Regions from separate parts of the Ruegeria sp. MALMAid1280 genome, predicted to be linked through region 1. Evidence: riboswitches for the same ligand, from Rfam matches in the RefSeq annotation. Region 1 holds a riboswitch; the other holds the start of a gene.
The links. Region 1 has a riboswitch for thiamine pyrophosphate ahead of thiB (thiamine ABC transporter substrate binding subunit). Riboswitches for the same ligand answer to the same signal wherever they lie in the genome.
Positions count from the first base shown of each region.

Region 1 (15,339 bases):
GCCAAAGACACCCAGAATTTCCGAAATCCACCCCGCGCGGCCGAAGACCTGCAACAGCCCGAGGATCGCCACGATGACCGGCAGAATGAACGGCGCTCCCAGCAATGCAATCAACACACGCCGCCCCGGAAATCGCCGCCGGGCCAGTGCCCGCGCCACCGGCACCGCCAGCGCCGCACTGAACAGGGCAGACAAAACCGCCTGCACAAGCGTGAACCGCAGGGCGGCCCAATCCGCCGGGCCGAACCCGCCCGCCGCATCGGACCGCAGGGCAACAGCAGCAAGGGTCCCCAATATCAGCGCGGCCACCAAAGCCGCCGCGCCAACGCCCGGCCAGGGGCTTACTGGCTGAGCGCGCTCAGCCATTCCGCCAGCGCCTGATCCCGCACAACGGCGGCCTCATCCGGAGAATACAGCAGGGATTTTTCCGGCTGAATCAGCGTCTCGAACCCTTCGGGCAGACCGGCTGCCGGAGTCACCGCCGGGTACATCCAGTTGGTCGTCGGAATGATCTGCTGGAACGCGTCCGAGACCATGAAGTTCAGGAACTGATCCGCCAGTTCGGGCTGATCGGTCCCGGCCAGCTTGGCGGCGACCTCGACCTGCATGTAGTGACCTTCGTCAAAAGCAGCCGCCGCTTTGCTGGCGTCTTCTTCGGCGATCAGGTGATAGGCGGGCGAGGTGGTATAGCTGAGGACCATGTCGGCCTCACCTTCCAGAAACAGGCCATAGGCCTCGGACCAGCCCTTGGTCACGGTGACGATATTGTCAGCCAGCCCGGCCCAGATATCTGCCGCCTCATCGCCATAAGCCGCCTGAACCCACAAAAGCAGCCCCAGACCGGGGGTCGAAGAACGCGGGTCCTGAATGATGATTTTGGTGTCACCATCGGCCAGTTCGCGAAAATTTGCAGGCGCCGCAGCATCGGCATTATGGACAAAGGCGAAATAGCCCCAGTCGTAGGGCGCGAATACCTCGTCCGCCCATTCGATCGGCAGGGTGTATTCGGCGCTGACCGAGCTGGGCGCAAACAGGCCGGTTTCTTTGGCCGCATTGATCAGATTGGTATCCAGCCCCAGCACCACGTCAGCGTCCGAGGTCTCACCCTCCAGCCGGATGCGCGACAACAACGCCGCGCCATCCTCGACGCCGACAAGGTTCAGCTCGCAGTCACAGACCGCCTCAAACGCCTCTTTCACCTGCGGGCCGGGGCCCCAGTCCGAGACAAAGCTGTCATAGGTATACACGGTCAGCTGAGGTTTATCGGCCGCCATGGCCGTGGTTGCACTCAGAATTCCCGCAGCAATCATCAGATGTTTCATGTCATCCTCCATTGCGGCGAGAGGGCAAGGATGGATGAAACCGTCACCTTTCCCTCCGCCGGTTCTAGCCGGTTCAGGTTCAACGGGTTCGCCAAAGGCATCTCAGCGTGGCCGCGCCACGCACCCCGAGGTAAGGCTCTGACTAGGCGGGAACCGACCAAAAGACAACCCGCCTGTTGGTCGGGTTTCGCCTATTTCACCCGTCCTGTTCTTGTTCTGGCGTCACCGTGGTCAAACGGGCGGGATCAGGAATTCCGCTGTCAGGAAACGTTCAGGCCGGTTCGTGATGAACCGGCCTGACGGGTCTTAGAAATGCGCCGATTTGGTGTTTTCCGGCACCACGGGCGGGGCGAACTTGGTCAGGTCGATGCCTTCGACCGCCGCCTTGTACTCTTCGATCTTCGGCGTTCGGCCCAGGATGGCCGACAGCACGACAACCGGGGTCGAGGCCAGCAGGCTTTCGCCTTTCTTGTCCGGTGCATCTGCCACGACGCGGCCCTGGAACAGGCGGGTCGAGGTGGCCAGAACCGTATCGCCCTTGGCGGCTTTCTCCTGGTTGCCCATGCAGAGGTTACAGCCGGGGCGCTCGAGATAGAGAATGTTCTCATACTCGGTGCGCGCCTGCGTTTTCGGGAACAGGTCGTCGAACTCGAAACCCGAGTATTTCTCGAGCACTTCCCAGTCGCCCTCTGCCTTCAACTCGTCGATGATGTTGTAGGTCGGGGCCGCTACAACCAGCGGCGCCTTGAATTCGACCTTGCCGGTTTCCTTTTCCAGGTTCTTCAGCATCTGCGCGACGATCTTGATGTCCCCCTTGTGCACCATGCACGAGCCGACAAAGCCCAGATCCACTTGCTTTTCTGCATTGTAGTAAGAGATCGGGCGGATCGTGTCGTGGGTGTAGCGCTTGGAAACATCGGCGTTGTTGACGTCCGGGTCGGCGATCATCGGCTCGACGATCTGATCCAGATCGACGACAACCTCGGCGAAGTACTTCGCGTTGTCATCGGGGCGCAGAGCCGGATTTTCACCCGACTTGATCTCGGCGATGCGGGCATCCGCGATGTTGATCAGCTTTTGCAGCATGCCGTTTTCATGCTCCATGCCCTTGTCGATCATGATCCGGATGCGCGACTTGGCCAGTTCCAGCGAACCGATCAGCGTGTCGTCATTCGAGATACAGACCGAGGCCTTGGCCTTCATCTCGGCGGTCCAGTCGGTGAAGGTAAAGGCCTGGTCCGCCAGCAGCGTGCCGATATGCACTTCGATCACGCGGCCCTGGAAAACGTTGTCGCCATGCTGCTCCAGCATCTGCGCCTGGGTGGCGTGCACCACATCGCGGAAGTCCATGTGCTCGGCCATGTTGCCCTTGAAGGTCACCTTGACCGACTCCGGGATCGGCATCGAGGCTTCACCGGTCGCCAGCGCCAGTGCCACGGTGCCCGAGTCGGCGCCGAAGGCCACGCCTTTGGACATACGGGTGTGGCTGTCGCCGCCGATGATAACCGACCAGTCATCCACGGTGATGTCGTTCAGCACCTTGTGGATCACGTCGGTCATCGCGTGATAGACGCCTTTCGGGTCGCGACCGGTGACAAGGCCGAAATCGTTCATGAATTTCATCAGGCGCGGCGTGTTGGCCTGTGCCTTGGTATCCCAGACCGATGCGGTGTGGCAGCCCGACTGATAGGCGCCATCAACGCTGGGCGCCACGACGGTTGCCGCCATCGCTTCGAGTTCCTGCATGGTCATCAGGCCGGTGGTGTCCTGCGAGCCAACGATGTTAACCTTGACGCGCACATCCGAACCGGCGTGCAGGGTCTTGCCCGGAGTTGCGCCAACCGCGTTCTTGTTGAAGATCTTTTCGACCGCGGTCAGGCCCTGACCTTTGTGGCTGATCTCTTTCGACGGGGCAAAGACCAGGGGGGCTTCGATGCCCAGCGTCTCGGCCGAAAATGTCTGCAGCTTCTTGCCGAAAACAACGGCGTATGACCCGCCCGCCCTCATGAATTCCACCTTCTGCGGCGTGAAAGAGGCGGACACATCGGCGAGCTCTTCGCCATCTTCGCTCAGCAGCTTGTGGTCTTTGGTGTTGATCTTCAGAACCGTACCGGTTGCGACCGAATAGGCCTCCTCCAGGATCGGGTTGCCGTCATTGTTCAGGATCGCGTTGCCGTCTTCGTCGACCTTCTTGACCCAGTTCTTCAGGTCGATGCCGATACCACCGGTCACGCCCACGGTGGTCTGGAAGATCGGAGAGATACCATTGGTGCCCGCCACGACCGGCGCGATGTTGACGAAAGGTACGTAAGGGCTGGCCTGCTTACCGGTCCACAGCGCCACGTTGTTGATCCCTGACATGCGCGACGACCCCACACCCATGGTGCCTTTTTCCGAGATCATCATCACGCGGGCATCAGGATGTGCTTCACGCAATGCGCGAATCTCGGCCTGGGCTTCCGGGGTGCTGAAACACTGGCCGTGCAGCTCTCGGTCAGAACGCGAATGCGCCTCGGCACCCGGCGACATCAGGTCTGTCGAAATATCACCTTCACCGGCGATGTAGGTCACGACTTTTACTTCTTCGTCCAGATCAGGAAGCTTGGTGAAGAACTCGGCCTTGGCATAGCTTTCCAAAATGTCCTTCGCCACCGCATTGCCGGCTTCGAACGCGGCCTTCAACCGGTCGGTGTCGGCGTCATACAGGAAGACCTGCGATTTCAGCACCTCGGCGGCCTGACCGGCGATCGCGGCATCATCACCCAGCGCCAGATCCAGCAGAACCTCGACCGAGGGGCCGCCTTTCATGTGCGACAGCAGCTCGAACGCGAAAGGAACCGAGATCTCTTCGACCACGGCCTCGCCCAGAATGATCTCTTTCAGGAACTTGGCCTTTTCACCTGCGGCGCTGGTTGTGCCCGGCAGCGTGTTGTAGATGAAAAAGTTCAGCGACTCCGCCCGGTGAGCATTGCCGGTATCCTTGATCTGGCCGACAATCTCTTTGACAAGTGCACCATCATCGATGGGCTTGGGGTGCAACCCCTGTTCCTTGCGGGTTTCGATTTCGCTGAGGTAGTCTGTATAAAGGCTCATGGCTGATCCGGCTGTTTGCAATTGGTGACGCTTTTTTGCCGGATTCGCGGTGTTCTGACAGATCCGGCAATCATTTGTATGCGGCGGTATACCATTCTGCGGAGAATATCAAGGGACCATCTGCGCGGCTTGCACCAGCCGGGGTGACAATTCACCGGAACCAGTAATCCCAGCCGTCCAGATAGTACCCGGTCAGAACATGGGTCTGCAGCGTATTGGGTTCGGCTGCGACGCGATCCATATCCGAGCCGAACACCTGCGCCGCCTGCCACACGTCATCGGTCAGATAGCGCAGCCCCTCCGGCAGGTCCAATTCCCGGCCCGGCAGCGGTTCGGGCGAAGCCAACACAAACCCCCACTCGCCGAAACTGGGCACGTAGCTGTGATACGGCAACGTATGCAGCCCCTGCCCCGGCTGTTGCGGATTGCGGCTGCTGTTCAGGGTCTCGACCACCGACCAAAAGGCCTGACGTGCGAAAAACGGCGATCCGGCCTGCGTGACCAACAGCCCCTGCCCGCTCAGCCGTTCGACGGCCAGCCCATAGAATTGCCGGGTATATAGCCGCGACAATGCGATGGATTTCGGGTCGGGCAGGTCGATGAGGATCACGTCATAAACCCGGTCGTCCGCTTCAAGGAACTTCCACGCATCCTGATTGGTGATGGCGACGCGCGGATCGGCCAACGCCCCATCGTTCAGGGACGACAGGTCCGGATGGTCGCGGAACACCTGCGTGACACGCGGGTCCAGATCGACCAGCGTCACGCTTTCAACACCCTCATAGCGCAGCACCTCGCGCACGGCCATGCCGTCGCCACCACCCAGCACCAGAATATCCGCCCGCCGCGGTGCCAATGCCATGGCCGGGTGCACCAGCGGCTCGTGATAGCGGTGCTCGTCCAGCGTGTCGAACTGGATCGAGTGATCCAGAAACAGCCGCACCCGGTCGCGATAGCGCGTCACCGTGATCTGCTGATAGGGTGTCGCCTCGGACAGGATCACGTCATCCTCGAACAGTTCGGCCTCGGTGACCGAGACCAGTTTCTCGGAATGCCACAGCGCCACCATAGTCGCCGCAAAGGCCAGCGCCCAGACTGCAACCTGCAACCGGCTGGCCCATTGCCGGAACAGAAACAGGGACAGCCCCGCCACCGCCAGGTTCAAACCGCCAAAGGCCAGGCTGGCCGACATCAGCCCCAGATGCGGGATCACCAGCAGCGGAAAAGCCAGCGAGGCCACCAGCGCACCCACGTAATCGACGCTCAGGACATTTTCGAACCGGAACTTCAGCGCGCCGATCTGTTCCAGAACCCGCGCGATCAGGGGGATCTCCATCCCCGACAGCACCCCGATGAGGACCAGCGCAGCGTAAAGCGGCGTCGCCACATGCCCCATCCACGCATAGTTCAGAAACAGCACCGGTGCCATGAAGCCGCCGACGACCCCCAGCAGAATCTGCGCCCAGACAAAGCCGGAAAACGCGTGGGTCACAAAGCGCGACAACCACGCCCCCAGCCCCATCGCCGACAGGAATATCCCGATGACCAGCGAGAACTGCCGCACCGAATCCCCCAGCAGATAGCTGGAGAGCGTGGCCGCGATCAGCTCGTAGATCAGCCCGGCAATGGCAACCAGAAACGTCGCGGCCAGCAGCCACGCGGCGCGCGCCTCGACCGCGCGGGCCGCTGTCATGACAGGATGACGGCGGCGATGATGATGGCGACCGAGACGAACAGCAGCCCGATCAGGATCGACAGCGCCACGTTCTGGTCATGCTCGATCTCGCGCACGATGGAAAACGGGGTCAGCCAGTCGATGACCTTCCACACCACCCACATCAGCATGACGCCGAGGAAAGTATAAAAGATCGTGCTGATTACCTCTGCAATCTGAATGGCTGCAAAATAGTCCATGATGTCCCCGTTATTTCACGCGATTTGATCGATAATAGCCGCCGCCATCGCTGCCGACGCGGACGGATCTGTCCAGGTCACGGCTTTCGCCGCCGTAACCGTTGTAAGTTACATATCCCGTGGCCCCCACGGCCGCGGTTGAGATCAGTAGGAAGATGATCCGGAATGCAGTCACGTTAATCCTCGTCTACCCAGTCAGACCCGGACCAGCGCGCCCGTCGATGCAGCCATTTACGCCCGAACTGATACAGGAACAACGCCCCGAAGACCGCACCCAGAAACGCCATCCATTTGCCGGTGAACAAACCGGCCCGCACTTCCAGCCTTAAACGGGTGAACGGTTCACCCGACGGGTTTTGCCGACCGTTCCCGCCATGCCACAGCCCTTTCTCGGCTGCCGACAGGGCCAGGGTGTAGGTTCCGCTGATTTCGGGGCGAAAGCGCAACCGGGTCGCCGGTGATCCTTCGCTCCAATTGCCGTCGGCGTCACGGCCGGAATAGGATTCGATGGTGCGGCCGGTCTCGAACACCGGCTGGCCGTTCGGGTCCAGCATCTCCATCTCAAGATAGGCCCAGCTGTTCCGCATATCGCCGGTGACCCGGATCGAGGTCAGCCGGTTGTCGGCCTCCAGCGGAATGGCAATCTCAACCGGCAGGTCCCGCATAGCCACCTGGGTGTTGCGCAACACAGTCCGCCCGCTGTGCAGATTGAACCCCAAGGCCATCACCAGACAGATGGCCGCGAACACGAACGAGCTGATCAGCAGGAACCAAAAGTTCCGCCCCGCCACAAAGGGTTGCAACGGATGCACGCGATAGGGCTTGAGGTCCAGCGCGACGCCAAAGGCCGCTTCGGCCTCGGCCTTGGTCACATAGACCGAGCGGTAGGCCTCACGCTCGCCGCCCGTTTGCGAAAACCCAAGCATCGCCGAGTCGGACATGGCCGAGACGGTCACCGTCCTCTCACCAAACTTTGGCCGCCAGGTAAATTCGCCTTCGACATAGGTGATCTTGCTGGTTGTGGTCTCGTAGTAGCGGAACGGTTCCCCACTGATATGAACAGTTGGCCGGTGCTCAGCGCTTTCCACCACGCGCTCGGACAACCAGCCGGTTCCCCTGTATCGCCGCGAAAACACCAGATGGCTGTTTTCCAGCGTTAGCCAGGCATAGCCATGGGTTGGCGAATAAAGCTGATGGTCGATCCAGGTGAAGACGCGGCCGGCCCAGCGTTCGGTGTGTTGAACCAGGCCAATGATGACAAACTCGACATCATACAACGTAGCGCGCATCCCGACCGAAAACGGCGTCCGGGGTCTTTTCCGATCAGTGAACTTGCGAAGAATCTTATAATTGTCCTGCGCATTCAATTCTGATCCGCAAAATTCGCAGATTTTGACCACTACTCGCCCGCCGCCCAAAACGTCCAATCCGGCGCCGCAGGAAGTGCAGTTGATGGATGTAAGCTCGGGCGTCCGGGTCATGTCTGTTTCTGCACCTTCACGCCGAACGGATCGTGCCAGCGCCCTTCGAACCACGCTTCGCTTTCGCCCCAGAACTCACCGGACAGCAGCCGGTAACCATCGGCTGAGGCATTGACGAAGCAATAGGTCTCACCCACCCGCAGCGGCTCGTCGAACTGCCCGCGTAAGGCGATGCACTCGGCCTGTTCGATTTCGGTCACGGTATAGGTGGCGCCGTTGAAGTCCAGCGTCTCGCCAGGTTTGAACGGAGGTCTGGCCCTCGGTACGTTCTCTGCCGGGATGCGGGTCTGTTCGACCACGTCGCCTTCGTCGACCGATATCCACAAGGTCGCCCCCATTTGCGCGATCCCACAATATTCATCCCAGAACCCGCGGCCGTAAGAGTACCGCGCGTGGCCGATTATCTGCATGGTCTTGCGCCCCAGTTCGACGGTATCTCCAACTCCGAACAACAGCGGCGCGTCATGCATCACGCCTTGCTCTCCGGCCTGTTCAATGTGATCGCCCTTCAGAAACAGGGTCGTGCCGCATGAAGGGCAGGTCACGAGCTTGGCGGTTTTCAAGATGATCGGGCATAAAGACCCGCAATTGGGGCAATTGAAATCCTGCATGGTGTCAGGTCGCGCATAGAGGTGAAAATTTCAAGCTGTGATTGACCCCTACTCCGCCGTCTCCAACCGAACGCTGCGCACATCCGGGTCAACGCGGCTGTAGGCGGCCAGCAACCGTCCGGTCCATTTCTGGGCGATATAATCCGCCATGAATCGCGACGGCGCCATCAGGGTAACCATCCCCCCTGCCCTGTCGGCCTCGGTCAGATGCCGGAACCAGCTGGCCCAAAGCTCGGGATCGCGTCCATGCAGGATGGCCTGAACCTGCGTCCAGACATCGCCGTCCGACACCTCCGGGAGCGAAGGTTTGGCCGTGAACGGTACGACGTTGGTTTCCACTTCGGGTTCTTCCGTCATCCGCGCCTGGAAATCGGACCCGATTGTCGGCCACACTTCGGACGTGTCGATCATCAGCTGTTTCAAGTCCAATTCATAGACCGCCACCCGCCCGCGCGCGGCGGGGCGCTTGACAGCGATCCATCCCAATGTCCGCAGCTTGGCCATTTCCCGTTTGACCGTACGTTCATTCACTGACCAAAGACGCGCGATTTCCTCGCGGCCAATCGACAGCTCATTGTTGCGCCAGTTGTAGCGGGTGGTGATCAGGGCAATGATACGCAGAATGCTGCGCTGACGGTGCTTGTCGCCCGACAGGGCGTGCACGGTCAATGCGGACAGAATATCATATTTTATCGCGGGCGCATTTCGCCCGACCGGTTTTGCAACCTGCATTCCCGTTCTCACCGCTCTGTCTGCCTCGGACGGTTCATACCGCCAGTCTTGCGCTGTTTGCCAACGCTTTTCGTCTTGATGCCCTGATTAGCGTCCAATCCGACGATTCTGTCAAGCGGAGTCTGACTTAGAGCCGGATTGCCGCCAATCCCAATTCAAAATTCAAAAAGAAAATGGGTGAAGTATTGGTGATGGGGGACATCTTGGCTGTCCCCTTATTGGCTTGTTTTGTCCCCCCAAATGGGGTGGTTTAGACAGTTGCGACCCCCTAAATCCAGTCGCGGCGCCCGCGATCTTGCCCCCTGACGAATCATCGGGCCTCCGAATCGACCAGCGCCCGCGAAGCCCTTGATTTTTTACCCGTGGGTAAGATCACTGTCTCATCATATTTCCTTTTGCGTAAAGAGCAAATCAAGCGTAAATAGAAAACACATATAAAATAGCGTCCCAAACGATGAGACTTGAGGCATGTACACGCACGAAGACCTGAACGCATTGCGCAATCAGTCCCTCAAAATGCAGGGCTGGATTCGCCAGCAGACCTTCAGCCCCGAGATGGAGAAGACCCTCCGCCGGTTTTCAAGCTGGGAGGTGTCCGAACTGATCTTTCGCGTCAACCAATCCACCTTTCGCGGCAAGCTGGCCGCCGACCCCTCGCTGCCCGGCGGTGAGGTGGAACCGGAAGGCCGTCAGCGCTGGTTCAGTCTGGAAGAGGTGAATGAGCTGCGCCGGCGGCTCAAGGTGAACCGCAAATCCCTGATGCCGCCCCGCCCCGTGGGCAAGCGTGCCATGCGCGCGGCGGTGGCCAACTTCAAGGGCGGCGCCGGCAAGTCCACTGTCGCCCTGCATCTGGCGCATGCCGCCGCGCTGGATGGCTACCGCGTGCTGGTGGTGGATTTCGACCCGCAGGCGACACTGAGCCATTCGATGGGTCTGACCGATGTGGCCGAGGATTTCACCGTCTGGGGCATCATGGCCCGCGACCTGATCCGCGAGACCGAGCGGATGAACAACCGCCCCGCCGCGGCTGAATCCGGCACCGCCCTGCCCCGCCGTGAACTGCCGCCTTCGATTACGGGCATGGGTTTGGGCGATCTGCGTATCTCGGACTTCATCAAGCAAAGTTCGTGGTCGACCATCGACGTCATCCCCTCCTGTGCCAACGCGGCCTTCGTGGAGTTTGCCTCGGCTCAGTACCGGCACCTGAACCCCGAGTGGTCGTTCTTTGCCGCCGTGTCCCGGTATTTGGATCAGATCCCCGACGACGCCTATGACCTGATCCTGTTCGATTGCCCGCCCGCGATTGGCTATCAGTCGATGAACGCGGTGTTTGCCGCTGACATGCTCTATATTCCGTCTGGTCCCGGCTACTGGGAATATGACTCGACCACTTCGTTCATTGGCCAGCTGGCCGAGGCGCTGGAAGATCTTGCCTACGGCTTCGACAAAACCTTACCCACGGGTAAGATCGGCCTGCCCAAGACATTCTGTGAGATGCGTTTCCTGCTGACCCGATATGAACCGGGCAACGCGCTGCATCTGGCCATGTTCGATGCTTTCAAGAAGGTGTTCGGTGAACATGTCGCTGAACACCCGGTGGAAATGACCCGCGCCGTCGAACAATCAGGCCGCTTCCTGAGCTCGGTCTATGAGATGGACTACCGCGAGATGACGCGGGAAACATGGCGCCGCGCGCGCTCGACCTTTGACAATGTGTATGAAGAGTTCCGGGACGTGATGCTGTCGGCCTGGGACAAGCTGGAGGATGACGCATGAGCCGTAAACGCAGAATGTTTGACATCGACATGCCGTCCATGGAGGACATCCCGGTCGGCAAGGTTCCGGACAAGGTACTTGAAAAGCGGCGCGGCCCGATGGCTACGGCAATCTCGGAAAACGCCGACGCGTTGCGTGACCAGCAATCGACCGAGGATACCATTCGCGCCGAAAACGACCGACTGGCGCATGAGCTGGTTCGCCTGCGGTCCGAAGGATTGGTGACCGAACATGTGGCCCTGTCGGACGTGGTCACCGAAAAACTGACCCGCGACCGCAAACCCGGCCCCGACCCCGAGTTGGACGAATTGAAGGACTCGATTCGCGATATTGGCCTGTCGAACCCGATCCGGTTGGAGCGTCGTTCCGATGGCCGGTTTGATCTGATTCAGGGGATGCGGCGTCTTTCGGCCTATCGCGCGCTGCATGAGGAAACCGGTGACGATCTTTATGTTACGATCCCGGCGGGCATTTCCGAAGCGGCCGATCTGAGCGACAGTTACCGCCGCATGGTGGATGAGAACCTGATCCGCAAGGACATATCTTTTGCTGAGATGGGCGCGCTGGCCCGGGCCTATGCCGAGGACCCGGCGAATGACTGCCCCGACGTGGACAAGGCGGTTGCGATCCTGTTCAAATCCGCCAGCTACACCAAGCGTAGCTATATCCGATCCTTTGCCAGCCTGCTGATGATGCTGGACAAGGTGCTGATGCATCCCAACGATATTCCGCGAAATCTGGGAGTCGATCTGAAACGAAAGCTCGACGCCAACCCGGGCTTGATCCGCCAGGTGAGCGCGGCAGTGATGAACGAGCCGGACCGTGATGGGCCGCGTGAAGTTGCGATCCTGCGGACATTCGTCGAGGCCGAGGCAAGCACACCCAAGAAACCGGTGAGCGCTTCGGGTGGCAAAACGCGGCGTGCGAAAACCACGTTTCAGGTGTCTGGGCGGGCAGGGGTTGCGAAATGTTCGGCCTCAAGCGGTCGGATCGAGCTGCGCTATGATCTGGATTTCACCCGCGTGGACCGCGCCCGATTGGAGCAAGCCATCGCAACACTGATCGACGATTTGCAGGAAGAGGACGATCTTACCCACGGGTAAGATTTGATGCCATGTTTGGGTTGGGTAAAACGCCGGGTCAGCAGCCCGGCGTTTTCTTTTGTGCAAGGTTATCCCAGAAGATTGGCAGCCGGGTTTTCGTCATGGTCTGCATCGTCATAATACTTTTGACCGGCATCTTGGATCTGTGAGCAGACAAGCGCATTGCGGCTTGAACCGGACGCCGCCCAGTGGGATCTGGGTCAGGAACACCCAGCGCAACCCATGCGGTGTGGCAAGCCATCGGTTCGCCCGGTCAGCATTAGCCGGTGTTTCATGATCTGATAGGTCGTATCAGCGGACAGGTGGCGATTCAGCGCCCGGTCGGAACGGGGCGGCTGGGGTGATGTCTCCGATCTCGATCCAATGCATCAACGCCTAGTCGGCGCGGCCTTGCAGTACCAGCTGTGGAGTTTCACCTTTGGGGGTCGTTTTGGCTTGCGACAGTGAAACCTAAGTCAGGCCGGTCTTGTCGAACGTACTCAGGTTGATACCGTCGCGCATAAGCCCGGCAATCCCGGCGTGAAGGAATCCTGAACCGCTTGAGACAGGGCAGGGGAGGGCGCAGGGTGATTGGCAGAAATGGCTTTCATGGTCGCGAATGTGGGCATGGCTTTGGTGATCTAAACTTAACATGATAAGCAATGCCTGACGAGAGGAAGGGTGACATGGGCATGTGGAAAGGTTATGTGCAAAAACTACAAATAACGCGCATAAAGTACTCACAGTATAAGTTTTGCAGCGAACAATCAGGGCACGGGATCAATTGGTCCCGAGCCCAAAGCGGGTAGGTTTCGGCCGTCGCGACAGCGGCAGCGGGATGAAACGGTTCGACTTCTATGCCGGAGAATGCTCGGGGGCTTATTTCAGAACATTGGCTGCTATTCGACCGACGTCATTTTGAGAGCGTTGCGAGGGCAGGGCGTCACACCGCACGACCGAACTTGCCGAGAAGATGAAGCTGCCGGAAGACAGACAGCGGATGGTCATCTCGGCACATCGATGCGCGTCGCGTTCTGGCTCGCCCCCTCGTACCATCGCGTCGGGTCATGGAAAAAGTCGTCAAGGATGTCTTCGGACCGCGCGAGCACCTGGCAATCATCTCTGGTCCCCAGACTGGCATTTGTTGCGCCAACCCCATAGCCGGCAGCACCGCCGAGAACCAACCCGGAATCGCCAAAGGTCTCGTTCACCACGCCATCAAAAATCCAGGCATTTTCGGGTTCATGGTTTGCGGTGCACCGCGTGAAGGGCTGTGCGTCTCCAAAGCCCATCAGTGAAATGCCACCCCCCTAAGGTGGTATTCACCTTTCCCCTGAATTCAAAGGAACCCGGATGCCTGCCCGAAAAGACGGCAGAGTACCCCGTCAGTCCAGCCACCCCCCAAACGGTCCAGATCGTGTTCGGTGATCAGGTCGACGGCAATATTGGTGCTGTGGCAAAATCTGAGCAGGTGCAGGTCGACCGGTAAATTGTGCGGGCTACCGCAAAGCGGTTAAACATAATCTGCGCGAAGGGTCGCTTTTGGTTTCTAGTACGAACAGATTGAAACGCCGCTATGGTCGGGCAGGGGCATTCATCGCCCTCAACCGCACGTGACCCTGGCATCAGCCCCCAATCGGTCAAAAAGTTCCGGCGACAGCTTTACACCATATGTATGATCACCTCGTAGTCAGAGCTGTTTACGATGATGCTTCCGTTGCTGGGTGAGATCTCGGCCTTCACGAGTGAATAGCCGAGATCCTTTTTGTGCATTCAATTGTTTAACTGCCGTTGAGCCCGAAGTTATCCTTAGTTGCCCAGGATGCCCGGCAGGCGCAGGCCATTTTCGCGCGCGCAGTCTTTCGCGATGTCATAGCCCGCATCCGCGTGGCGCCAGACGCCAGACGCCGGATCGTTCCACAGAACGCGTTCAAGGCGCTTGGCGGCGTCATCGGTGCCATCGGCGCAGATCACCACGCCCGAGTGCTGCGAGAAGCCCATGCCGACACCGCCACCGTGGTGCAGCGAGACCCATGTCGCGCCCGAGGCGGTGTTGACCAGCGCGTTCAGCAGCGGCCAGTCCGATACGGCGTCCGAACCGTCCATCATCGCTTCGGTCTCGCGGTTGGGCGAGGCGACCGAGCCGCTGTCCAGATGGTCGCGACCGATCACGACAGGGGCTTTCAGTTCGCCGTTCCTGACCATTTCGTTAAACGCCAGCCCCAGACGGTGACGATCACCCAGACCAACCCAGCAAATCCGTGCGGGCAGGCCCTGGAATTCGATCCGTTCGCGCGCCATGTCCAGCCAGTTGTGCAGGTGCTTGTTGTCGGGCAGCAGTTCCTTGACCTTCTGGTCGGTTTTGTAGATGTCCTCGGGGTCGCCCGACAGGGCCGCCCAGCGGAACGGGCCGATGCCGCGGCAGAACAGCGGACGGATATAGGCGGGAACGAAACCGGGGAAGGCAAAGGCGTCTTCCAGACCTTCTTCCAGCGCCATCTGGCGGATGTTGTTGCCGTAATCGACGGTTGGCACACCCTCATTGTGGAAGGCGACCATCGCCTCGACCTGTACTTTCATCGAGGCACGAGCGGCTTTTTCCACCTCTTTCGGGGCGGTTTCGGCCTTGGCGCGCCATTCGGCAACGGTCCAGCCCTGCGGCAGGTAGCCGTTGACCGGATCATGGGCGCTGGTCTGGTCGGTGACGATGTCGGGCTTGATGCCGCGCTTGTAAATCTCGGGGTAGATATCGGCAGCGTTGCCGATCAGCGCCACGGATTTCGCCTCGCCCGCCTTGGTCCAGTGGTCGATCATCGCAAGCGCTTCGTCCAGGCTGTGGGTCTTTTCGTCGACATAGCGGGTGCGCAGGCGGAAATCGGCGGATTTCTCGTCACATTCCACCGCCAGGCAGCAGGCCCCGGCCATCACACCGGCCAGAGGCTGGGCGCCGCCCATGCCGCCCAGGCCACCGGTCAGGATCCAGCGCCCTTTCAGGTCGCCGCCATAGTGCTGACGCCCGGCCTCCATGAAGGTTTCATAGGTGCCCTGAACAATGCCCTGCGACCCGATATAGATCCACGACCCGGCGGTCATCTGGCCGTACATGGCCAGGCCCTTTTTATCCAACTCGTTGAAGTGATCCCAGTTGGCCCAATGGGGCACCAGGTTCGAGTTGGCGATCAGCACCCGCGGCGCGTCCTTGTGGGTCTTCACGATGGCGACCGGCTTGCCGGACTGCACCACCAGCGTTTCGTCCTCTTCCAGATCCTTCAGGCTGTCGACGATCAGGTCGAAGTCCTTCCAGGTCCGGGCGGCGCGACCGATGCCG
Region 1 covers NZ_JBMIRT010000043.1:117,998-133,336, reverse strand. The annotation lists gene ACOQFT_RS08275 (thiamine/thiamine pyrophosphate ABC transporter permease ThiP) at 1-366, opposite strand, end outside; gene thiB (thiamine ABC transporter substrate binding subunit) at 342-1,322, opposite strand; TPP riboswitch at 1,355-1,460, opposite strand; gene ACOQFT_RS08265 (bifunctional aconitate hydratase 2/2-methylisocitrate dehydratase) at 1,629-4,415, opposite strand; gene ACOQFT_RS08260 (polyamine aminopropyltransferase) at 4,567-6,108, opposite strand; gene ACOQFT_RS08255 (DUF350 domain-containing protein) at 6,105-6,329, opposite strand; gene ACOQFT_RS08250 (DUF4178 domain-containing protein) at 6,506-7,810, opposite strand; gene ACOQFT_RS08245 (DUF4178 domain-containing protein) at 7,807-8,421, opposite strand; gene ACOQFT_RS08240 (DnaA N-terminal domain-containing protein) at 8,470-9,153, opposite strand; gene ACOQFT_RS08235 (AAA family ATPase) at 9,622-10,929, shown strand; gene ACOQFT_RS08230 (ParB/RepB/Spo0J family partition protein) at 10,926-12,032, shown strand; gene ACOQFT_RS08225 (hypothetical protein) at 13,079-13,309, shown strand; gene hutU (urocanate hydratase) at 13,821-15,339, opposite strand, start outside.

Region 2 (15,339 bases), on a different contig from region 1:
GTTCGACAATCTGGTCATCCGCCGTCAGTTGGGTGGCGGAGAGAAAACGAAAACAGGTGCTCGGCTCGGGCGCATCCTCAAAGCGGAAACTGCTGCTGCGCAGGGTGCGGCCATCATACCGCACCATTTGACCCAGAGGTGACGGGTCGATGCCCAAGATCAGATTCAGCGCCATCTGCGCCTGTATCGCTCCGATCGTTCCGACCACGGGGCCAAGTACCCCTGCGGTCGCACAACTGGCTGCACTGTCCGGGGCGTCAGGAAACAAGGCGCGCAGGGACGGAGCCCCGCAACAGAACCCGCCGACGTAACCCGACAGGCCCAGCACCGAGGCGCTGATCAGCGGTTTGCCCTGCGCCAGACAGGTATCCGAAAGGATATAGCTGGCCGCATAGCTGTCGGCGCAATCGAGGATCACATCCGCCTGCGCAACCAGACTGGCGGCATTTTCGCTTGTTAGAGCCTGTTTTTTCGCAACTACTGCGCAGTCATCGTTCAACGCATGACATCGCTCAGCCGCGACCTCAGCCTTTAGGCGCCCACAGTCAGACTGCGTGAACAAGGTCTGCCGGTGCAGGTTCGACAGAGCGACCTCATCGCGGTCCATGATCGTCAGCTGCCCGACCCCGGCCCCGGCCAGCAGTGGCAGCGCCGGAGCAGCCAGTCCGCCCGCGCCCACCACCAGAACGCGCGCGGCGGACAAGCGGGCCTGCCCCTCTGCGCCAACGTCGGGCAGGGTCATCTGGCGCACATAGCGGTTCATCTCGTGGCCTCGATCCATTGGCGTACCCGGGCCTCGGGATCGGTGTTCAGCGTGATGTCGGTGACGACCGAGACGATATCCGCCCCCGCCTGCAGCACCCCCGGCGCACGTTCAACGCTCATGCCACCTATGCCGACCAGAGGAATATTCCCCACACGCGCCTTCCATTCGGTGACACGCGGCAGGCCCTGCTGATGCCATTTCATCTTTTTCAGGATCGTCGGATAGACCGGGCCCAACGCCACGTAATCCGGGTCCATCGCCAGAACCCACTCTAACTCATCATCATCGTGGGTCGAAACACCCAGTTTCAGCCCCATCTTGCGGACGGCCTTGAGATCGGCCTCATCGAGATCCTCCTGCCCGAGGTGTATCCAATCACACCCGGCCTCAATCGCCTGCAGCCAATGGTCATTGACCACCAGAACCGCACCATGCTGGCGGCAGAGATCGCGCGACAGGGCAATCTGTTCGCGCACCACCGCATCGGGCTGGTCCTTGATCCGCAACTGAACGAGTTTCACACCCAACGGCAGCATCCGGCGCAGCCAGTCCGAGTGATCGAAGATCGGGTAAAACCGGTCGATGGTCATGACAGGAACGCCTTTCCGATCACCGGGGTCGAGGGTTCGGCCATATCCCGCGCCTCGATCGGGTCGGCCTGATAGGCCAGTTTCCCCGCCTCGATCGCCAGCATCATCGCCCGAGCCATGGCGGCGGGGTCTCCGGCCCGCGCCACGGCTGTATTCAGCAAAATCGCGTCATAGCCCAACTCCATTGCCTGCGCGGCATGGCTGGGCAATCCGATCCCTGCGTCGATCACCAGCGGCACGTCCGGGAATTCCGCTCGCATCGCGCGCAGGGCATATGCGTTGTTCAATCCCCGCCCCGACCCAATTGGCGCGCCCCAGGGCATCAACACCTCACACCCCGCCGCCAACAGACGTTCGCCCACGATCAGATCATCAGTGGTGTAGGGGAAGACCTGAAACCCGTCCTCGGTCAGGATGCGCGCGGCCTCAACCAGTTGGAACACGTCCGGCTGCAGGCTGTCGGCATGGCCGATCAGCTCCAGCTTGATCCAGTTTGTATCGAACACCTCCAGCGCCATATAGGCGGTGGTCACTGCCTCTTTGACCGTGTGACACCCGGCGGTGTTGGGCAGGATCAGCACACCCAGGTCGCGGATCATCTGCCAGAATGTCTGCCCCGCCCCGGATTCGCGCCGCAGTGACACTGTGGCCACCCCGGCGCGACTGTCCCGAAACGCCTGTTCCAGAATCGCAGGGCTGGGATATTGCGCCGTACCCAGCATCAGCGGATTGGGCAAAGGGGTGCCGTAGAAGCACCTCATCTTCAGCCCCCCTGCATCGGCGCAACGACCTCGACCCGGTCGCCGGCGGTCAATGTGTGGGCCATGCGCAGCCCCGAGGGCACGAAATCCTCATTCACGGCCGTTGCCACCCGCCCCGAGAATCCGCATTCGACCAGCAGCTCCGAGAGGGTTCCGGCCTGCACCTCGCGCAGCTCGCCATTAAGCACGATCTTCATCGACCATCTCCGAATGTTTGTTGTCCAGCACCAGATCCGCCACGCCCTGCGCCAGCGCCGGAGCCAGCAGATAGCCGTGGCGATAGAGACCATTGGCATAGATCGTGCGCCCCAGACGCCGAATACGCGGCAGGTTGTCGGGAAAAGCCGGACGCAGATCGACGCCGATCTCCAACACCTCGGCCTCTCCGAACGCGGGGTTGAGCGCGTAAGCTGCGCTGAGCAGTTCCAACATCGACCGCGCGGTGATGCGGCTGCTGTCCTCGCTTTCGATCATCGTCGCGCCCAGCATGTAGACGCCGTCACCACGCGGCACGATGTAAAGCGGCATTCTTGGATGCAACAGACGCACGGGCCGGGCCAGGGTCACGTCCGGGCAGCGGATCACCAGCATCTCACCCTTCACGCCGCGCAAATCGTGCAGCACCTCGCGGGCGTGCAAACCCCGGCAGTCAATTGCATTTTCAAGCCGCGAAGGGGCGAGTTTGCGGTGGAATTCGACGCCGTGGTCCAGCAGTTGCCCATAAAGGTCCCGCAAGGCCCGGCGTGGGTCCAGATGGGCTTCGTTCGTGAAATAGAGACCCTTGGCGAATCCGTGCAAATCAGGCTCTAATTGAGCGATTTCGGGTTGAGTGACTTCGCTATACCCCTCGGTCCGGCGGGCAAACCGACGCAGATCGGGCAGGTCGCGCGGGTTGGCGACAACCAGCGTACCCTGCTGCTCCACTGGCGTGCGCGCCGCCCACCAGTCCAGCGCCGCTTGCCCCAACCTCAGCACAGGTTCCTCGGCGTTTTCATACTCACACCACGGGGCCAGCATACCGCCCGCCCACCACGAACACCCATGCGGACCCGGAGGGCCAGCGGGATCAAAAACCTGAACCTTGGCACCGCGCGAGACAAGCTCGCTGGCCACGGCCAAGCCGGCCACGCCGGACCCTATGACCGGCCAGACCGTCACGCGGGCCAGACCCGGTGGAAGTGATGCACCGGCCCGTTCCCCTGCCCGACCATCAGACCGTCCGCCCGGGCGATCGCCCCCTGCAGATAGTCCTGCGCCTGCGCAGCGGCATCAATCAGGCCAAGCCCCCGAGCCAGCCCCGCCGCAATCGACGACGACAAGGTGCACCCTGTACCATGCGTGTTTCGCGTCTCGCGTCGGAGGGCGGTGAACTCGGCCATCAGACCAGAGGCATCGACCAGCAGATCATGGCAGACGACCCCGCGACCATGTCCCCCTTTCATCAGCACCGAACCTGCACCCAGCCCGCACAAGGCCAGTCCCTGCGCAACCATCTGGTCGGACGTTTCGGCCTCGGCACTATCCAACAAACAGGCGGCCTCGGGCAGGTTCGGGGTCAGCACCGTCGCGCGTGGAACAAGAATATCGCGCAAAGTCTGCACGGCGTCCTGCGCCAGCAATGCATCCCCGGATTTGGCAATCATCACCGGGTCCAGCACAACCGGGCCATCAAACCCGGCAATGGTCGCCGCAACCGTCTGTATGATCTCTGGCGTCGCCAGCATCCCGATCTTGATCGCACCGACGTCCAGATCGGTCAGAACCGCCTTGATCTGGGCGGACACCACATCCAGCGGAATCCCATGCACCGCTGTCACGGCCCGGGTATTCTGCGCCGTCACCGCCGTGATCACGCTGGCGCCGTAGACGCCCAATGCGGACATCGCCTTGAGATCCGCCTGTATCCCGGCCCCGCCGCCACTGTCCGAGCCCGCAATAGTCAGGGCAATATGCGCCATATCGTTGCTCCATCAAAAATGGGCAACGCAGCATGGAAAACGTCTGTGCATGTTAGACCGTTCCCTACGCCGGTATTGCCCGGATCAGGTTCGATGGGTTAGCGCATTCACGCCTCTCAGCCCCTTGATCGGGGCACCCCAACGGTTGGGGCGACAATCTCAGGCGTGGTCGAAATATTCAAGGGGATTTTGCGGGGCTCTGCCTCGCGCTCCGAGGTAATTGGGCCAGATGAAGAGCGGATCCCCTGCTTCATCTGGCTGAAAATATCCCGGGGGAGGCGCCCGAAGGGCGACGGGGGCAGAGCCCCGAAGCAAATGGCCGCCCCAATCGGTGCGGCCTGTTTTGTTGTATCAGCCTTTCATCCCGTCCCAAAAGGACTTGACGGATGAGAAAAAGCTGTTTGATTCCGGGTGGTTATCTTCACCCATATCATCGAACTCTTTCAGCAACTCTTTCTGGCGACTGGTCAGGTTGACCGGTGTTTCCACGGCCAGTTCGATGAACATGTCACCAACACCGCCACCGCGCAGGGCAGGCATGCCCTTGCCGCGCAGGCGCATCTGACGGCCCGATTGGCTGCCAGCCGGTATCTGCACGCGGCCGCGTCCACCGTCGATGGTCGGCACTTCGATCGATCCGCCCAGCGCAGCCTTGGCCATGCTGACCGGTACGCGGCAATACAGGTTCACGCTGTCACGTTCGAACAGCTTGTGATCCGACACTTCGACAAAGATATACAGATCACCCGGAGGGCCACCGCGCATGCCGGCCTCGCCTTCGCCCGCAAGGCGAATGCGGGTGCCGGTTTCGACGCCGGCGGGGATGTTCACGGACAGCGCGCGTTCTTTTTCCACGCGGCCTGCGCCGTTGCAGGACTTACAGGGGTTCTTGATGATCTGCCCCAGACCAGAACAGGTGGGGCAACTGCGTTCAACGGTGAAAAATCCCTGCTGCGCGCGGACCTTGCCCATGCCGGAACAGGTCGGGCAGGTGGTCGGCTCCACGCCGCCTTCGGCACCCGAACCGTCACAAGCCGAACAGGCCACGGCCGCAGGCACGCTGATGGTTTTCTGCAGGCCCGAGAACGCCTCTTCCAGCGTTACACGCAGGTTATAGCGCAGGTCCGACCCGCGTGCGGCACGACGGCCGCCACCGGCGCCACCGCGCTGGCCACCCATGAAATCGCCAAACAGATCGTCGAACACATCCGAGAACGCGCTGGAAAAATCGCCCTGACCAAAGCCGGCACCGGGACGACCTCCGCCACCGCCCATGCCGTTTTCAAAGGCAGCATGGCCAAAACGGTCGTACGCGGCCTTTTTGTCGGCATCGCGCAGCACGTCATAGGCTTCGTTCGCTTCCTTGAACTGGGCCTCGGCATCCGGGTTGTCCTTGTTGCGGTCGGGATGCAATTCCTTGGCCTTCTTGCGAAAGCCTTTCTTGATCTCGTCCGCCGATGCGCCCTTGGACACGCCGAGCACATCGTAGTAGTCGCGTTTTGACATCAGTGTTTCCTTCTGCCTCAACGTAATCGGGCCGGCCCGGCAACCGGACCGGCCCGCATTGGCCCGGTTACCCGTTAGTTACGCTTGTCTTCGTCCAGATCTTCGAACTCGGCGTCGACGATGTCGTCATCACCGGCCGGAGCTTCATCAGCTGCCGCAGGCTCATCCTCGGCTTCCTCGGACTGCGCCTTGTAGATGGCTTCGCCCAGCTTCATGGCCGCTTCGGTCACGTTCTGAATGCCGGACTTGATCTTGTCGGCGTTCTCGGTTTCCAGCTCGTCCTTCAGCGCGGCAATCGCCAGCTCGATGGCTTCGATGGTGGTCGGGTCGACCTTGTCGGCATGTTCTTCCATCGACTTTTCGGTCGAATGGATCAGGCTTTCCGCCTGGTTCTTGGCGTCGACCAGCTCGCGGCGTTCCTTGTCGGCTTCCGCGTTCTCTTCGGCGTCCTTGACCATCTTGTCGATATCCTCGTCGGACAGACCGCCCGATGCCTGGATGGTGATCTTCTGCTCTTTGCCCGTGCCTTTGTCCTTGGCCGAAACCGAGACAATGCCGTTGGCGTCGATATCAAAAGTCACCTCGATCTGCGGCATACCGCGCGGCGCGGGCGGGATGTCTTCGAGGTTGAACTGACCCAGGATCTTGTTGTCCGCAGCCATTTCGCGTTCGCCCTGGAAACAGCGGATAGTCACGGCGTTCTGATTGTCCTCGGCGGTCGAGAAGACCTGAGACTTTTTCGTCGGGATCGTGGTGTTGCGGTCGATCAGACGGGTGAACACGCCACCCAGCGTTTCGATGCCCAGCGACAGCGGGGTCACGTCCAGCAGAACCACGTCCTTGACATCGCCCTGCAGAACACCGGCCTGAATGGCGGCGCCCATGGCAACAACTTCGTCCGGGTTCACACCCTTGTGCGGCTCTTTGCCGAAGAATTTGGTGACCTCTTCGATCACTTTCGGCATCCGGGTCATACCACCGACCAGAACAACTTCGTCCACGTCAGCAGCCGACAGACCAGCGTCTTTCAGAGCAGCCTGGCAAGGCTTCATCGACTTCTTGATCAGGTCGCCAACCAGCGATTCCAGCTTGGCACGGGTCAGTTTCATGACCATGTGCAGCGGCTGACCGTTGGCACCCATCGAGATGAACGGCTGGTTGATTTCGGTTTGCGAGGTCGAGGACAGCTCGATCTTGGCTTTTTCAGCGGCTTCTTTCAGACGCTGCAGGGCCATCTTGTCTTGCGACAGATCGACACCGTGTTCCTTTTTGAACTCATCCGCCAGGTAGTTGACGATGCGCATGTCAAAGTCTTCACCACCCAGGAAGGTGTCACCGTTGGTCGATTTGACCTCGAACAACCCGTCGTCGATTTCCAGAATGGTCACGTCGAAAGTACCACCACCAAGGTCATAGACCGCGATGGTTTGGGTTTCTTCCTTGTCCAGACCATAGGCCAGCGCGGCAGCGGTCGGTTCGTTGATGATCCGCAGCACTTCGAGACCAGCGATTTTACCGGCGTCTTTGGTGGCCTGACGCTGGGCGTCGTTGAAATAGGCCGGAACAGTGATGACCGCTTGCGTGACTTCCTCACCCAGATAGCTCTCGGCGGTTTCCTTCATCTTGCCCAGAGTGAAGGCCGAGATCTGGCTTGGGGAGTATTTTTCACCGCGGGCTTCCACCCACGCGTCGCCATTGCCGCCATCAACGATGGCATACGGCACCATTTTCTTGTCTTTTTCGACTTCGGCATCATCCACGCGACGACCGATCAGACGCTTGACGCCAAAGATCGTGTTGTCGGGGTTGGTGACCGCCTGACGTTTTGCAGGCTGACCGACCAGACGCTCATCTTCGGTGAAGGCGACGATCGAGGGCGTGGTCCGCGCCCCTTCGGCGTTTTCGATGACCTTCGGCTGCGAGCCGTCCATGATAGCCACACACGAGTTGGTGGTTCCGAGGTCAATCCCGATTACTTTTCCCATATGTTCAATCCCTTTCTCTTCAAGGCGATGTCCGAGGTCCGGACCCGTTACGGCACCCGGCCCCGATCTGATATGCGCGAACGGCCCTACACCATCGCGCGTCCCGGCGTATATAAGGGCGGGATGAGAGGCCTGCAAGCGTTGTAAAACGCAGGTTTTCGGGAATCTGCAGCCTTTTTGGCAAGGTTTTGGTTAGGATTGGGGAATCTTGAATGGCGCGGCTGCTTTTGCGCGGATTTGATATCAGAAAAGCCTGGCTGGATGCCTCTGCGCAGGCGCAGCTGATCGGGCTTTTGCGCCCGATTCTGAAATCTGCCCCCTTGTTCCGGCCGGTGACTCCGTCGGGCAAGGCGATGTCGGTGCGCATGACCTCGGCCGGGCCTTTGGGCTGGGTGACCGACAAGGCCGGGTACAGGTACCAGCCGCAGCATCCCAAAGGGGTCGACTGGCCCGCTATCCCCGATGCCGTGCTCGATATCTGGCGGGCACTGGCCAGCCCGGATCGAGACCCGGACTGCTGTCTGATCAACTATTACGGCGAAGGGGCCCGGATGGGGCTGCATCAGGACAAGGACGAGGTCGATTTTTCCTGGCCGGTGCTGTCAATCTCGCTGGGCGATGACGCGCTGTTTCGCATTGGCAACCAGACCCGCGGCGGCAAGACCGAGTCGATCTGGCTGAGCTCGGGCGATGTGGTGATCATGGGCGGCCCGGCCCGGCTGACCTATCACGGCATCGACCGTATCCGGTTCGGGTCCTCGAAACTGCTGCCCAAGGGCGGCCGGATCAACCTGACCCTGCGGGTGGCAGGCTAGCGGCGCGCGCTCCAGCTTTGCGATACGTGCTGGCGCGAGAAGAAAATACCAAGCAGCCCGATCAGCAGCAGCGCAAGCCCCACCCAAAGTGCATATTCCCAACTGGTGTTGCGCGGATAGTAGTTGCGAAACACGAAGCCCCGGCACTGGTCGATGATGTGAAACAGCGGGTTCCACGCGAACATGGCCAGCGTGGCACCGCCCAGCGCATTGGCGACGAACATCTTACCTGAAAAAATCATGTTCAGACGCCGATATATGTTGTTCAGAATCGTGGAAACCGTCGGCAACCAGGGCTTCAGGGCCATGAACACCACGCCAACGGAACAGCCGGTAAACCAGGCCAGTATCAACATCGCAAAAGCGCCGCCGGGGTCCTGAATCTCGAGCGGGGCCACTGTGACACTGTAGAGAAACAGGATCACGATGATCGTGACAACCTGCGTATAAAGCGCACCGAACGCGGTCGCCAGCAACATGACCATCATGTTCATTGGCGAGTGCAGCATCATCGGGTTACCCCCGACACTGACCCCCGACACTATGCCGACCGATCTGATATGCGTCAGGAACAAAAACACACCGGACAAAAGATACAGAATGAACTCTCCACGGATTCTGGCGATGCGCGGACCCAGGAAGGACATGATCGTGTAAAACACGGCCACCAGCGCCAGGACTTGCAGGATATTGATCAGGATCGCCAGCACCGCGTTGTGATGCTGTGATCGCACGCTGCGGACAACCGCATGGAAAATAAGCTCGGCGGTTGTGAACGCGCCACCCAGTAGTGTCCGGTTTCGCTTGAAATAATACACCTGACGCGTCTTTCCCGTTTTTTCGCCTGCAATCTGCCACGAATTTCTTGCCGATCCGTAACCGGCACATCATAAGGCCGTCAGGATATTCGATCAACAAATCACAGGAACGGAGCTTTTTTGTGACCTATGACGCCCTCATTCCCGTCATTCGACGTCTGGCCCTGGAAGCGGGCGACAAGATCATGGAGATCTACAATTCGGATGATTTCGACGTCAAAGTCAAATCCGACGACAGCCCCGTGACCGAAGCGGATGAGGCCGCAGATGCGTTGATCTCGGCCGGTCTGCGCGAGGCCTTTCCCGACATTCTGCTGGTAACCGAAGAGCAGGCTGCCTCGCATTCGGAAAAAGGCGATACGTTCCTGATCGTCGATCCGCTGGACGGCACCAAGGAATTCATCAACCGCCGCGGCGATTTCACGGTGAATATCGCGCTGGTGGAAAATGGCGTTCCGACCCGTGGCGTGGTGTATGCCCCCGCCAAGGGGCGGATGTTCTATACCCAGGCCGATGGTCAGGCGGTCGAGGAAACCGGAGCGCTGGACAAGGCGCAGGCCGGGGATGTGACGCCGATTTCAGTCTCTGAACCGGACAATTCCGCGCTGTTGATCGTGGCGTCCAAATCACACCGGGATCAGGCGACCGAGGATTACATCAACAAGTACCAGGTGCAGGACAGCAAAAGCGCGGGATCGTCGCTGAAGTTCTGTCTGGTCGCCACCGGCGAGGCGGATCTGTATCCCCGCGTCGGCCGCACGATGGAATGGGACACCGCCGCAGGCCACGCGGTTCTGGCCGGTGCCGGCGGCAAGGTGGTCCGTTTCGACAACCACGAACCGCTGACCTATGGCAAGGACGGCTATGCAAACCCGTTCTTTATCGCCTACGCTCCGGGCGTTGAGCTGAAGGAGGCCTGATGTCTGTTCTGATCGCCACTCCCGCCCGCTACGCCTCGACCCGCTATCCGGGCAAACCGCTGGTGCCGCTGACCGGGGCCAGTGGCAACGCCATGACCCTGATCGAACGGTCCTGGCGCGCGGCCTGTTCGGTTTCGGGCGTCGACAAGGTGGTTGTCGCCACTGATGACGACCGCATCCGCGAGGTCGCCGAAGGTTTCGGCGCCGAGGTGGTGATGACCTCGGAAACCTGCGGCAACGGCACCGAACGCTGCGCCGAGGCCCATGAGGTGCTGGGCGCAGGGTATGACATTGTGGTCAACCTGCAGGGTGACGCGCCGCTGACCCCGCACTGGTTTGTCGAAGATCTGGTTGCCGGTCTGCGCGCGGCCCCCGATGCCGGTGTGGCCACGCCGGTTCTGCGCTGCGACGGCGACGCCCTGAACAGCCTGCTGAACGACCGCAAGAACGGGCGTGTCGGTGGCACCACAGCCGTCTTCGCCGCCGATCACAGCGCCCTGTATTTCTCGAAAGAGGTCGTCCCCTATACCGCCGAAACCTATGGCGGGGACGACGCCACCCCGGTCTTCCACCATGTTGGCGTCTATGCCTATCGCCCCGATGCGCTGGCCGCCTATCCCACATGGCCCGTTGGTCCGCTGGAGAAACTGGAAGGGCTGGAACAGCTGCGCTTCATGGAGAACGGCCGCAAGGTTCTGTGCGTCGAGGTCGAGGCCAAAGGCCGCCAGTTCTGGGAGTTGAACAACCCGCAGGACGTCCCCAAGCTTGAGGAAATGATGGCCGCCATGGGGTTGGAGTGAGGTCTTTCCGTTAACCGCCACACGCCTGACGGCAGTTCCGTGCACAAATTTTTAATCTGGAAGAATAGATGACCAACATTCTTGTAACCGGCGGCGCCGGGTATATCGGATCGCACGCCTGCAAGGCGCTGGCGCAGGCAGGCTATACGCCGGTGACCTATGACAATCTGATCACCGGTTGGCAGGACGCGGTGAAATTCGGCCCGTTCGAGCAGGGCGACCTGCTGGACCGCGCCCGGCTGGACGAGGTTTTCTCCAAGCACAAGCCCGCCGCCGTGATGCATTTCGCCGCCCTCAGCCAGGTCGGTGAGGCGATGTCCGAGCCCGGAAAATACTGGACCAATAACGTCACCGGTTCACTGTCCCTGATCGAGGCCGCCGTCGCCGCGGGCTGCCTGAACTTCGTGTTCTCATCGACCTGCGCCACCTATGGCGAGCATGACAATGTGGTGCTGGACGAAGACACGCCGCAAGAACCGCTGAACGCCTATGGCGCCTCGAAACGCGCCATCGAGGATATCCTACGCGACTTTCAGGCCGCGCATGGACTGAACCACGTGATCTTCCGCTATTTCAACGTCGCCGGGGCCGACCCCGAGGGCGAGGTGGGCGAATTCCACCGTCCCGAGACCCATCTGGTGCCGCTGATGCTGGACGCCATCGACGGAAAGCGCGACGGTCTGACCGTGTTCGGCACCGATTACGACACGCCCGACGGCACCTGCATCCGCGACTATGTGCATGTCTGCGATCTGGTCGATGCGCATGTGCTGGGGCTGAACTGGCTGGAGCAGGGCAAGGGCAGCCGGGTGTTCAATCTGGGCACCGGCTCGGGCTTTTCGGTGATGGAGGTGATCGGCCATTCGAAATCCGTCACCAACCGCGAAGTGCCCCATTCCATCGGCCCCCGCCGCGCCGGGGATTGCACCAAGCTGGTCTCGGGCTCGGTCCGCGCCGGGGAAGAGTTGGGCTGGACGCCAAAAAGGTCTACGTTGGATAAAATGATCGGCGATGCCTGGCGTTGGCATCAGAACGGCAATTTCGAGAAGTGAGCCGCAAGTGACCCATCCCGCAATCGATATGCTTCCCCCCATCGGATGGGTGCAGCAATACCGGTTGCGCCTGAAACGGCGGCGGCTGCTGTGGCGATCCTTTCGCAGCCGCCATCAGCTGACCTGCCTGAACGATCTGACCGCGCGGATCAGACCCGGTGCCATTCTGGCCTTCACCACGCTGCGCAATGAAATTGCCCGGCTGCCCTGGTTCTTCCGCCACTATCGCGCGCTGGGCGTGGATCACTTTCTGATCGTGGACAATGACAGCGATGACGGCTCGGTCGAGTTTCTGCGTGATCAGCCGGTTGTGTCGCTGTGGCAGACCCCTGCCAGCTATCGCGCCGCACGATACGGGCTGGATTGGCTGACCTGGCTGCAAATGCGCTATGGGTCCGGTCACTGGACCCTGATGGTGGATGCCGATGAACTGCTGATCTATCCCGAACACGACAGCAAATCCCTGCAGGACCTGACCGCAGGTCTGGACCGCCAGAACCGCACCGGTTTTGGCGCGCTGATGCTGGACCTCTATCCCAAAGGCCCGCTGGGCGCGCAAAGCCATGACCCCGAGACCGACCCGACCGAGGTTCTGAACTGGTTCGATCCCGGCCCCTATCGGGCACAGCGGCAAAGCCCGCTGGGCAATCTGTGGGTTCAGGGCGGCGCGCGCGAACGCATGTTTTTTTCCGACCGACCGCGCCATTCGCCGACGCTGAACAAGATCCCTCTTGTCCGGTGGTCGCGCCGCTATGCCTTTGTGAACTCGTGCCATTCCGCCCTGCCCCGGCACCTGAACGCGGCCTATGACGGGCCGGACGGCGCGATCCCGGCGGGCGTGCTACTGCACACCAAGTTCCTGCCCGAAGTGGTCGGCAAATCGAAGATCGAAAAAGCGCGGCGCCAGCATTTCCACGATCCCGACCAGTTTGCGACCTATTATGATTCAATCGCCAATGGCCCCGACATGTGGACCCCCCGATCGGTCCGCTATGAGGGATGGGAACAGCTGCAGCAGATGGGCCTGATGGGGAAAGTTTGCTGAAAAGCCGCATATGTGACTAACGACTTTTAAAGGCGTTGCCACCAAAGATGCAAAGGTGGCATAAATCGGCAATTGCCCGGCACCACTCTGGATCATCCAGCCCCGGGTATGCTCGCGTAACAAAAAGGGCAGAGCAACCGCGTGAGCCTTTTGGATTCATACCGGATGAGATTGCGGCGCAAGCGTCGCCTTGCGCGTTGCCTGCTGAAACGGCGGCAGCTGATGCCGGTGACCGACAAGACCGCCAATATCCGACGCGACGATGTGTTGTTGATGAGCGTGCTGCGGAACGAAAAAATCCGCCTGCCCTATTTTTTGGACTATTACCGCAAGCTGGGCATCACCCATTTTCTGTTCGTCGACAATGACAGCGATGACGGCTCGCGCGAGTATCTGGCCAGTCAGCCCGACGCCTCGGTCTGGCACGCACGGGCCAGCTACAAACGGGCCTCGTTCGGGCTGGACTGGTCGAACTACCTGCTGCGCAAATACGCGCATGGACATTGGGTTCTGACCGTCGATCCGGATGAGTTCTTCATCTACCCGTTCTGCGACACCCGCCCGATCCGCGCCCTGACCGACTGGCTGGACGGCTGTGCGGTGCGCAGCTTCGGCACCATGCTGATCGACATGTATCCCCAAGGACCGGTGGACGCGGAACCCTATCGCGCCGGGCAGGACCCGTTTCAGATCGCCCGCTGGTTCGATTCCGGCAACTACATGATCACGAAAAACCCGGATTACGGGAACCTGTGGATTCAGGGCGGTCCGCGCGCCCGCGTGTTTTTCCGCGACACGCCGTCGAAGGCGCCGGCGCTGAACAAGATCCCGCTGGTCAAATGGGACCGGCGCTATGTCTATGTCAGCTCGACCCATTCGCTGCTGCCGCGCGGGTTGAACCAAGTCTATGACGAATGGGGCGGCGAAAAGACCAGCGGCGCATTGCTGCACGCCAAGCTGATCAGCACGCTGGGCGAAAAAGCCCGGGAAGAGATGTTGCGCCGCCAGCATTTCCGCCGCTCGGGCGAATACCGGGCCTATGCTGAGGGGTTGGAGGCCCAGCCGGTATTCTGGTGCGACCGGTCAGAGAAATTCATCAACTGGCGGCAGCTTGAGATTCTGGGCCTAATGTCGAAAGGAAACTGGGCATGAGCCGCCCGGGCGTTGTCATGCTGGTCCACACAGCTCTGCATCGGGCCGAGCAGGTGGCGCGCCATTGGACCGTCGCGGGATGCCCGGTGGTGATCCATGTGGACCGCAAAGTGCCCGCTCAGGTCTATTCCGAATTCGTCACCTCTTGCGCCGACGATCCTCTGATCCGGTTTTCCGACCGCCATGTCTGCGAATGGGGTGGGTGGGGCATCGTTGCCGCCTCGCAATCCGCAGCGGAAATGATGCTGAACACCTTTCCGGACGTGCATCATGTCTATCTGTCTTCGGGTGCCTGCCTGCCGCTGCGTCCGGTGGAAGAACTGACCGGATATCTTGCGGACCGGCCCCGCGTCGATTTCATCGAAAGCGCCACCACCGCCGATGTCAGCTGGACCATTGGCGGGCTGGATCATGAACGGTTCACCCTGCGGTTTCCGTTTTCCTGGCGCAAGAACCGCAAATTGTTCGATGCCTATGTGAAGCTGCAACGCGCCACCGGCATGCGCCGCAAAATCCCTGACGGGCTGGTGCCCCATATGGGCAGCCAGTGGTGGTGCCTGACCCGCCAGACCCTCTCGGCCATTCTGCAGGATCCACGGCGGCAGACCTATGACCGCTATTTCCGGCGTGTCTGGATTCCGGATGAAAGCTATTTCCAGACGCTGGCGCGGCTGTATTCCACCCATATCGAAAGCCGGTCCCTGACCCTGTCCAAATTCGACTTTCAGGGGCGGCCCCATATCTTTTACGACGACCATCTGCAGTTGCTGCGGCGCTCCGACTGTTTCGTGGCGCGGAAAATCTGGCCCAACGCGGACCGGCTATATCAATCCTTTCTGACCGATCAGAACAGCGCCATGCGACCGGCCGAGCCCAATCCGGGCAAGATCGACCGTGTATTCTCCAAAGCGGTCGAGCGTCGGACCCGCGGGCGCGACGGGCTGTATATGCAAAGCCGCTTTCCCCGTCACGGCAGCGAGAACGGGCTGACCTCATTCCCCTATTCGGTGTTTCAGGGCTTTACCGAACTTTTCGAAGGGTTCGAACCCTGGCTGGCGGAAGCCACCGGCGCGCGCGTACATGGGCATCTGTTCGGCCCCGAACGTGCCGAGTTTGCCGACGGCGAAACCATCACTAACGGAGCCCTCAGCGATTGCGCCGTTTTGCGGGA
Region 2 covers NZ_JBMIRT010000045.1:73,078-88,416, reverse strand. The annotation lists gene ACOQFT_RS09390 (ThiF family adenylyltransferase) at 1-763, opposite strand, end outside; gene ACOQFT_RS09385 (thiamine phosphate synthase) at 760-1,356, opposite strand; gene ACOQFT_RS09380 (thiazole synthase) at 1,353-2,117, opposite strand; gene thiS (sulfur carrier protein ThiS) at 2,120-2,314, opposite strand; gene ACOQFT_RS09370 (FAD-dependent oxidoreductase) at 2,298-3,275, opposite strand; gene thiD (bifunctional hydroxymethylpyrimidine kinase/phosphomethylpyrimidine kinase) at 3,272-4,075, opposite strand; TPP riboswitch at 4,120-4,226, opposite strand; gene dnaJ (molecular chaperone DnaJ) at 4,427-5,581, opposite strand; gene dnaK (molecular chaperone DnaK) at 5,656-7,566, opposite strand; gene ACOQFT_RS09350 (alpha-ketoglutarate-dependent dioxygenase AlkB family protein) at 7,779-8,381, shown strand; gene ACOQFT_RS09345 (ABC transporter permease) at 8,378-9,199, opposite strand; gene cysQ (3'(2'),5'-bisphosphate nucleotidase CysQ) at 9,322-10,119, shown strand; gene ACOQFT_RS09335 (3-deoxy-manno-octulosonate cytidylyltransferase) at 10,119-10,919, shown strand; gene galE (UDP-glucose 4-epimerase GalE) at 10,988-11,971, shown strand; gene ACOQFT_RS09325 (glycosyltransferase family 2 protein) at 11,979-13,016, shown strand; gene ACOQFT_RS09320 (glycosyltransferase family 2 protein) at 13,182-14,168, shown strand; gene ACOQFT_RS09315 (beta-1,6-N-acetylglucosaminyltransferase) at 14,165-15,339, shown strand, end outside.
Region 2: linked by a shared signal. The riboswitch ahead of thiD (bifunctional hydroxymethylpyrimidine kinase/phosphomethylpyrimidine kinase) and the one ahead of thiB (thiamine ABC transporter substrate binding subunit) in region 1 are both predicted to bind thiamine pyrophosphate.